Regions from separate parts of the Streptomyces sp. NPDC006925 genome, predicted to be linked through region 1. Evidence: riboswitches for the same ligand, from Rfam matches in the RefSeq annotation. Region 1 holds a riboswitch; the other holds the start of a gene.
The links. Region 1 has a riboswitch for S-adenosylmethionine ahead of ACFYNS_RS04415 (aminotransferase class V-fold PLP-dependent enzyme). Riboswitches for the same ligand answer to the same signal wherever they lie in the genome.
Positions count from the first base shown of each region.

Region 1 (4,403 bases):
TGCGCATCGCCCCGCTCGCCGACGACGAGGAACTCCGCGACGCCACCGAGGAACTCCTCGCCCGCCCGCCGGTCGTGGCCGTCGCCACCACCGGCATCGGCTTCCGCGGCTGGATGGAGGCCGCCGACGGCTGGGGCCAGGGCGAAGCCCTGCGCGGCGTCCTCGCCCGGAGCGAGGTGCTGGCCCGCGGCCCCAAGGCGTGCGGCGCGCTGCGCGCGGCCGGCCTCCGCGAAGCCTGGTCCCCGGCCTCGGAGTCCTCCACCGAGGTCCTCGAACGCCTGCTGGCCCGCGCGGACCTGGAGGGACTCCGCATTGCCGTCCAGCTCCACGGGGAACCGCTGCGCGACTTCATCGACGCACTGCGCGGCGCCGGTGCCGAGGTCGTGCCGGTGCCCGTCTACCGGTGGACGGGCCCCGTCGACCCCGCCCCCCTCGACCGGCTCATCGACGCCGTGCTGGCCGGCGGCGTGGACGCCCTCACCTTCACCAGCGCGCTGGCCGCCGCCGGGCTCTACACCCGCGCCGAAGAACGCGGAGCGCAAGCGGTCGACGACCTGACCCGGGTACTCCGCAGCCGTACCCAGGTCGCCTGCGTCGGCCCCGTCACCGCCGCGCCCCTGCTCGACCGGGACATCCCCGCCTACTGGCCCGAGCGATTCCGGGTCGGCGCCCTCGTCCGACTGCTGGGCGAGCGACTGCCCGCCACCGCGCCGGTGCTGCCCGCGGCGGGACATACGCTGGAGGTGCGGGGCACCGCCGCCCTCCTCGACGGCGAACTGCGGCCCGTCAGCCCGGCACCCATGGCCGTGCTGCGGGCGCTTGCGCGGCGGCCCGGAGCGGTGGTTTCGTGCGCCGATCTGCTGGGGTGCCTGCCCGGCGGGGGGACCGACGAGCATGCCGTCGAGGCTGCCGTCGCTCGTCTGCGGGCCGCCCTCCGGGCGCCCTCTGTGGTGCAGACCGTCACCAAACGCGGGTACCGCATCGCCCTCGATCCCGCCGCGGCCTGCGCCCCCTGACGCCGCCCCCTTGCGGGGGCGCGGCCCCCTCCGCGGGCCGCCTCGCCTGTCGGGGCTTTGCCCCGGGCCCCCGGGGCCCCCGTCCGTTGTTTGCCGGGTGCGGCGTTCGTTGTCGGGGGCTTCGCCCCCGAACCCCCTTGTCCTCGCCGGACGGGCGTTGGGGCGGCTCCGCCCCCCAACACCCCCCGCTAGGGGGCTTCGCCCCCTAGGACCCCCAGCCGCACCCACGCGAGAGCTTGCGTTCGTGTGCTCCGGACCAGTGTCCTGGTCCGTTGTCTGCGGGAAGTGTCCTGATGCCGTCCGTCACAGCGCAAGAGCGCTCCCGCAGTCGGGATTCCTCCGGCGGTTGCCGGATACGGGAAAGGAGAGGCTCAGGTCTGGGTGCCTGGGGTGTCTAAGGGGGCGGAGCCCCCTTGGCGGGGGGCCGTTGGGGGGCAGCGCCCCCCGACACGACCTCTCGGCGGCAGCCGAAAACGACGGGGGGCGTGCCCCCACAACGCAAACGCAGTCCGCGGAGGGGGAACCGACCCCGCGACGTCGTACTCCGCGAAGGGTGTGGCATACTGCCTCGCAGGTCACGAGTGACAGCGAGAAAGGGCCCCGGCCCGCTGTCCGGCAACCCTCCGTCCGTGGCGGGGTGCCCCGGGTGATGACCAGGCCGTAGGACAACAAGGTCTGCGGCAAGCGCGGATCCCTCACGCCAGGGGTCCTGGTCTTCGAGGGAGTTCTCCGTGAGCAAGCGAATGCGCTAGGGCCGACGGGCAGCGCCGCAGCGCCGCACACCCGTTTTCGGCCCTCCTCCTGACGTTCTGTCATGTTTCGGCGCGCCGCCAGGCGCCTCCTTGCCGCTCACCCCGTCCGGAGTACTTCCATGCCGTTCACCGCACCTTTTGTACCGGTTTCTGATTCCTGTCGTGAGGAGTCCGCCCCGCTTCCCGTCCTGGGCCGTGACGTCCGCGTGCCGCTGGTCACCGGTGGGGAGGTGACGTACGGGGCGCTGGACTACGCGGCCAGCGCGCCCGCGCTGCAGCGGGTGTGGGACGACGTGGCGGCGTACGCGCCGTACTACGGCAGCGTGCACCGGGGCGCGGGCCACCTCTCGCAACTGTCGACGGACCTGTTCGAACAGAGCAGGCGGACCGTCGCCGACTTCCTGGGGTGCCGCGAGGGCGACCAGGTCGTCTTCACCCGGGCGACGACCGACTCGCTCAACCTGCTGGCGGGGGCGCTGCCGTCCGGCACCCGGGTGTTCGTCTTCGAGACCGAGCATCATGCCTCGCTGCTGCCGTGGCGGGCGCACGAGGTGGCGTATCTGGACGCACCCCGCTCGCCCGAACAGGCGGTCGCCACGCTGGAGTCGGCGCTGCATGCCGCGCCGGCCGGACCCAAGCTGGTCTGCGTGACCGGTGCGTCGAACGTGACGGGTGAGGTGTGGCCGGTGCGTGAGCTCGCGCGCGCCGCCCACCGGCACGGCGCCCGCCTGGTCCTGGATGCGGCGCAGCTCGCCCCGCACCGGCCCGTCAGCCTGACGGAGCTGGAGGCGGACTGGGTGGCTCTCTCCGGGCACAAGCTGTACGCGCCGTTCGGCGCCGGGGTGCTGGCGGGCCGCGCCGACTGGCTGAGCACGGCGGAGCCGTATCTGGCAGGCGGCGGTGCGAGCCGCCGGGTGGCCCGTGCCGCGGACGGCGGGGTGGATGTGGAGTGGCACACCACCGCGGCCCGCCACGAGGCCGGTTCGCCCAACGTCATCGGCGCGTACGCCGTCGCCTCCGCCTGCCGGGCGCTGGCCGAGGCCGGGTTCGACCGCCTCGTCGCCCGGGAGGAGGAGCTGCTGGCCCGGCTTGTCGGCGGGCTGGCGGAGCTGCCCGAGGTGCGGGTCCTCTCGCTGTTCGGGGAGGACGCCGACCGGGTGGGGGTGGTCTCCTTCGTCGTCGAGGGATGGAGCAGCTCGCACTTCGCTGCGGCGCTCTCCGCCGAGTACGGGATCGGGGTCCGGGACGGCCTCTTCTGCGCCCATCCGCTGCTGCGCACCCTGCTCGGACAGCAGGGGGACGCGCCCGGCGAGTGCGGGGGGCTCGGCGAGTCGGCCGGGGAGGCGCCCGCGCTCGACGCGATCCGGGTCAGTTTCGGCGCCGGGACGCCGGACGAGCACGTGGACCGGTTCGTCACCGCCGTGCGCGAGCTGGTGCGTGACGGCGCACGCTGGACCTACCGTGCGGAGGGCGGCCGCTGTGTCCCGGAGCCCGCGGCCGCACCGCGGGCGAGGGTCGGGCGGGACCGCTGACCGTCCGGCCCGCCGCGGGAGGCAGGCGGGCTCAGGCGTCCAGGCCGATGGCGAAGGCCGACTCCAGGTCGTGCTGGGAGTAGGTGCGGAAGGCGATGTGGGTCTCGGTGGACTCCACGCCGGAGACCTTGCTGATCCGGCCGGGGATGATGTCGGCGAGGTCGTCGTGCTGGGCGACGCGGACCATGGCGATCAGATCGTGTGCACCGGTGACGGAGTAGACCTCGCTGACGCCCTCGATGGCGGCGATCTGCTCGGCGATCTCGGGGATGCGGTCGGTGCTCGTCCGGATGAGGACGATGGAAGTGATCACGGTGGGGTCTCTCCCTCGGACGCCGGGGTTGGCCCGGCCACTCTAGCCCGGCGGTGGTGGAGCCAGACGGACAGGAAGCCCAGCGTGAATCCGGCCACGTGGGCCAGGTAGGCGACGCCGGGCCCTTCCGCGTCCTGCCGGGCGGCCAGCCACTGGAGGGTCAGCCAGAAGAGCAGCACCGCCCAGGCCGGGAAGCGCAGCGGCAGGAAGAAGAGGAAGGGGAAGACACTCGTCACCCGGGTACGCGGGTGCAGGCAGAGGAAGGCGCCCAGCACGGCGGAGATCGCTCCGGAGGCGCCGACCAGCGTCTCGTCCGAGACCGGGTGGGCTGCCGCGTAGCAGAGCATCGCCGCGTAGCCGGTGCCCAGGTAGAAGAGGAAATAGCGCAGCGGTCCCATCCGCTGCTCGACCGGGCCGCCGAAGACGACGAGGAACAGGAGGTTGCCGAGCAGATGCAGCCAGCCGGCGTGCAGGAACAGCGCGGTCAGCGGAGTCGGCAGTGGACGCAGGGCACCGCTGAACAGCGTGTGGGGCACCACGCCCCACCGGCGGAAGTAGGCCGCCCTGACCTCCTCCAGCGCCTGCCCCGTACCGTGGGAGGGGAGGAGGCCGGAGGCCGGTCCGACGAGGAAGACCAGGCAGCAGCAGCCGATCAGGGCGTAGGTGACCAGGGGCCGCGGCTCCGCGCTGGGGTCCGCGTGCCGGGTCTCGGCGTGGCCGGTGCCGTCCATGAGCGGATCATGACGCCTCGCCGCCCGGGCATGCTCCTCGACACACGCGGGGGGCACGC
Region 1 is NZ_JBIAGB010000002.1:395,139-399,541, forward strand. It holds gene ACFYNS_RS04410 (uroporphyrinogen-III synthase) at 1-1,016, shown strand, start outside; SAM riboswitch class IV at 1,590-1,709, shown strand; gene ACFYNS_RS04415 (aminotransferase class V-fold PLP-dependent enzyme) at 1,888-3,300, shown strand; gene ACFYNS_RS04420 (Lrp/AsnC ligand binding domain-containing protein) at 3,332-3,613, opposite strand; gene ACFYNS_RS04425 (rhomboid family intramembrane serine protease) at 3,610-4,344, opposite strand.

Region 2 (4,403 bases), on a different contig from region 1:
GGTCACGCGGACCATGTCCGCCTGCGGCCCCTTCTGACCCTGCGAAATCTCGAACTCGACCCGCTGCCCTTCGTCGAGAGTGCGGTAACCGTCCATCTGGATCGCGCTGTAGTGGACGAACACGTCCGCACCACCGTCGACCGCGATGAAGCCGTACCCCTTCTCCGCGTTGAACCACTTGACGGTGCCCTGAGCCATTCCTAACTCCCCTATTACTGGCCCTTGCGCGAGCCCGCACTTCGCGAACCCGGGTCAGACCTCACCCCCATGAGCAAGCGGGGGCGTGCGCCGGAACGCGTCGACCGCCGCTGAATGTATCTGCACGGACGCCCTGTGCAACAGGTCAATCGGACGAGAATTCTGGGCACGGCTGATCGGAAATAAGCCTCAACTGGTCCCGAAGCAGGGCAAGTCGGGCCAGACATTTGGAGTCTTCGCGACAATTGCCGTCCGGTTTTCGACCGTAACTTGTCCCGTTGTCGTCGCGGCGCTGTCCCGTCCTCGGCCGTGCCCGCCGCGGTCTGCGCGGCGGTCGGCGGGTGCCGGGTGGGGGAACTTCCGTCACTCTACCGCCTCCCGAAACACGGAATCGCCCCCTCCGATTCTCTTCGGAGGGGGCGACCCCACGGCGTAAGCCCTGCTGGCGAGCGGTGGTCCGGGACCCGGCGGGCCGGGGCTGGTCCGGCGGCGGAGGACCGGCCAGACCCGCCGCGCGTGCGACCGGTCAGCCGCCGGCGACCGCCGGAATGATGGAGACACCGGTGCCGTCCGGGGTGGGGGTCTGCAGCCCCTGTTCGAAGCGGACGTCGTCGTCGTTGACGTAGACGTTGACGAAGCGGCGCAGCTTCCCGGCGTCGTCCAGGACGCGGGCGGAGATGCCCGTGTGGTTCTTCTCCAGGTCCGCCAGCACCTCGGCGAGAGTCCCGCCCTCGGCGCTGACCTCGGCCTGACCGCCCGTGTAGGTGCGGAGGATGGTGGGGATCCGGACGTTGACGCTCATGTCGATCTTCCTCACGTGTAGGGGACGCGTCCCAGGGGCCCGCTCCGGCACTCCCGATGCGGAACACCGGGCAAACACCGGGGGGCGGATTTCAGCCGTTCGAGGCGCTGCGGGCCTGCGAAGCCCGCGGCCCCTCGAGGCGCCGCGGTGGCTCCCGGGGCGGCGCGCGCCCCGGGAGACCCCCGGTCAGGCCAGACCGGCCTCGCGGAAGGCGGCCAGGTTGGGGCGGATCACGGCGGTGGGCCGCGCCGTGGCGGCCACGGCGTCGAGGGTCTTGAGTCCGTCGCCGGTGTTCAGGACGACCGTCGTGAGCGTCGGGTCGATGGCACCGGACTCGATCAGCTTGCGGGTCACGCCCAGCGTGACACCCCCGGCCGTCTCCGCGAACACCCCTTCGGTCCGGGCGAGCAGCGCGATGGACTCCACGATCTCGGCGTCGTTCACGTCGTCGACGGCGCCGCCCGTGCGCGTGCAGATGTCGACCACGTACGGCCCGTCCGCCGGGTCCCCGATGGCCAGGGACTTGGCGATGGTGTCCGGCTGCTTGACCGGGCGCACGGCACCGGTGCCGTCCTTGTACGCGCGGGACACCGGCGAGCAGCCCTCGGCCTGCGCGGCGTAGATGCGGTACGGCTTGTCCTCGACGAGCCCGAGCCGGATCAGCTCCCGCAGCCCCTTGTCGATCTTCACGAGCTGGCAGCCGGAGGCGACGGGGATGACGAGCTGGTCGGGCAGCCGCCAGCCGAGCTGCTCGCAGATCTCGTACGCCAGCGACTTCGATCCCTCGGCGTAGAACGGCCGCAGGTTGACGTTCGTGAAGCCCCACCCCTCGCCCAGCGGGTCGCCGATCAGCTCGGAGCAGAAGCGGTTCACGTCGTCGTAGGTGCCGTCGATCGCGACGAGTTCGCCCCCGTAGATCGCGGCCATCACCACCTTGGACTGCTCCAGCCCGTCCGGGATGAACACGCACGAGCGCAGTCCGGCCCGGGCGGCGGCGGCACCCACCGCGCCGGCCAGGTTGCCGGTCGAGGAGCAGGAGAGGGTGGTGAACCCGAAGGCGCGCGCTGCCTCCAGGGCGATGGCGACCGGGCGGTCCTTGAAGGAGTGGGTCGGATTGCCGGAGTCGTCCTTGACGTAGAGCCCGCCGGTCACGCCCAGTTCGGCGGCGAGCCGGTCGGCCTTCACCAGCTGGGTGAGACCGGGGTTCAGGTTCGGCCTCTCGGCGACGTCGGCAGGCACCGGCAGCAGCGGCGCGTAGCGCCACATCGAGGCGGGCCCGGCGGCGATGCGCCGCCGCAGCTCCTCCGGGTCGCCGGAGGGGAGCTCGTAGGCCACTTCCAGCGGGCCGAAACACTCCAGGCACACGAAGCTGGGGCCCAGCTCGGTGCGGGTGCCGCACTCACGGCAGGAGAGGGCCACTGCGGCACCGAGGTCGTAGGGGGTGCTGCCGGCGGTGCCGGTGGAGGTGGTGCTGTTCGCTGCAACTGTCTGCACAGCCATGGAGGCGAGGCCCTTTCTCCTCATCTTCCCCGTGGCGTATCTCGTCACGGGCCGGAATTGGCACCGTCCCCACGAGGCGGTCTCGCCTTTGAGTCCGCGTACGCGCGGATCGCGGGATGGTTGCCGGGGCTTCAACGGGCCGTTCCCTCTGCCCCTCTGGATGAGCTGCACTATGGCTACGGGCGGCCGACAGCCGCCCGGGCGTTTGTGTCGCGGCGACCCCGAGATGCGGAGGTCACCTGCGTTGTTCAAGACTGTAACCGACGGCGGTCACGCTTGAGGGGGACGTCCGAACCGCGAGATGGATCTTCCACTGCTCGTCCTCCCCGGTCCGGGGCGGCAACGGTACCGCCGGGCGCTCCTCGGCCCGCCCCCGGACCCGACCGACCGGCCCGACCACCCGACCACAGATCCGACCGGACCGGCTACAGATCCGATCGGACCGACCACAGATCCGACCGGACCGACTACAGGAAGGCGCGCACGTGCTCGACGAAGTGGGCCGCTGGCTGCGGCGCCGTTCCTGGCGCGTCGCGGACCGGCCGCTGGAGGACCTGCTGGCGGCGAAGCGCCGCACCGGCACCACCGTCAGCGTGGTGCTGCCCGCGCTAGACGAGGAGGCCACCGTCGGCGACATCGTCTCGGTGATACGCCGCGGGCTGGCCACTCCGCACCCCGGCACCGGGACCGCGCTGGTGGACGAGCTGATCGTGATGAACTCCGGCTCCACCGACCGGACCGCCGAGGTCGCCGCGGCCGCCGGGGCCGAGGTGGTCCACCGGGACGAGGTGCTGCCCAGGCTGCCGCCCCGCCCCGGCAAGGGCGAGGTGCTGTGGCGTTCCCTGCTGGCGACCAGCGGCGACATCGTCTGTTTCGTCGACGCCGACCTGCGCGAGTTCTCGCCGGACTTCGTCACCGGCATCGTCGGGCCGCTGCTGACCGAACCGGACGTGCACCTGGTCAAGGCGATGTACGACCGTCCGCTGCGGGACAACCCGGCGGGCGGCGGGCGGGTGACCGAACTGGTGGCGCGTCCGCTGCTGAATCTGCACTGGCCCCTGCTGGCCGGCCTCGTCCAGCCGCTGGGCGGCGAGTACGCGGCACGCCGTTCGCTGCTGGAGCGGCTGCCGTTCCCGGTGGGCTACGGGGTGGAGCTGGCGCTGCTGGTCGACACCCTGGAGCTGGTGGGGCTGGACGCGCTGGCCCAGGTCGACGTGGGGGTCCGGCTGCACCGCAACCAGGACGGGCAGGCGCTCGGCCGGATGGCGACCGCCATCCACGCGGCGGCCGAGCGCCGCATCGCCCGGGGCCCGGCGACGGTGGACGGCACGCGCGGCGCGATCGAGGCGCTGTCGGGCGGCACGGCGCTGACCCAGTTCGAGCGGGACGGGACGGGGTGCTTCGTCCCCCGCGGCCACCTGGTGGACGTCGAGGAGCGCCCTCCCATGTGCACCGTGCCCGAGTACGGGCAGCGGATGGCGGCATGAGCGGCCCGGAGGTACCCCTGTCCGTGTTCGGGGGCCGACGGGCACGTTTGAGCGGTTTCGGCGGTGGCTAGGCTCAGCGGCATGGTCGCTGGAGGAACACCGCCCGGAGCAGCACCGCGGGGAGCAGCATCCCAGGGAGCTGGGGAAGCGCCCGGGGCGCGGCAGGCCGGGGGAGGCTCGGCGCGGGTGCTGGTGGCGTCCAACCGCGGCCCGGTGTCCTACACGCGCGCGGAGGACGGCACGCTCTCCGCCAGGCGCGGCGGCGGCGGGCTGGTCTCCGGACTCTCGGCCATCGGCCCGGAGGCGGACGCGCTGTGGGTGTGCGCCGCGCTCGGCGACGGCGACCGCGAGGCGGCCAGGTCGGCGCGGGGACGGCTGGACCCGGGGGACACCGGCGGGCAGCCGGTGCGGATGCT
Region 2 is NZ_JBIAGB010000009.1:35,532-39,934, reverse strand. It holds gene ACFYNS_RS14755 (cold-shock protein) at 1-198, opposite strand, end outside; gene ACFYNS_RS14750 (MoaD/ThiS family protein) at 725-1,000, opposite strand; gene thrC (threonine synthase) at 1,187-2,500, opposite strand; SAM riboswitch class I at 2,518-2,667, opposite strand; gene ACFYNS_RS14740 (glucosyl-3-phosphoglycerate synthase) at 2,986-3,987, shown strand; gene ACFYNS_RS14735 (trehalose-6-phosphate synthase) at 4,069-4,403, shown strand, end outside.
Region 2: another riboswitch for S-adenosylmethionine. It lies ahead of thrC (threonine synthase); the one in region 1 lies ahead of ACFYNS_RS04415 (aminotransferase class V-fold PLP-dependent enzyme).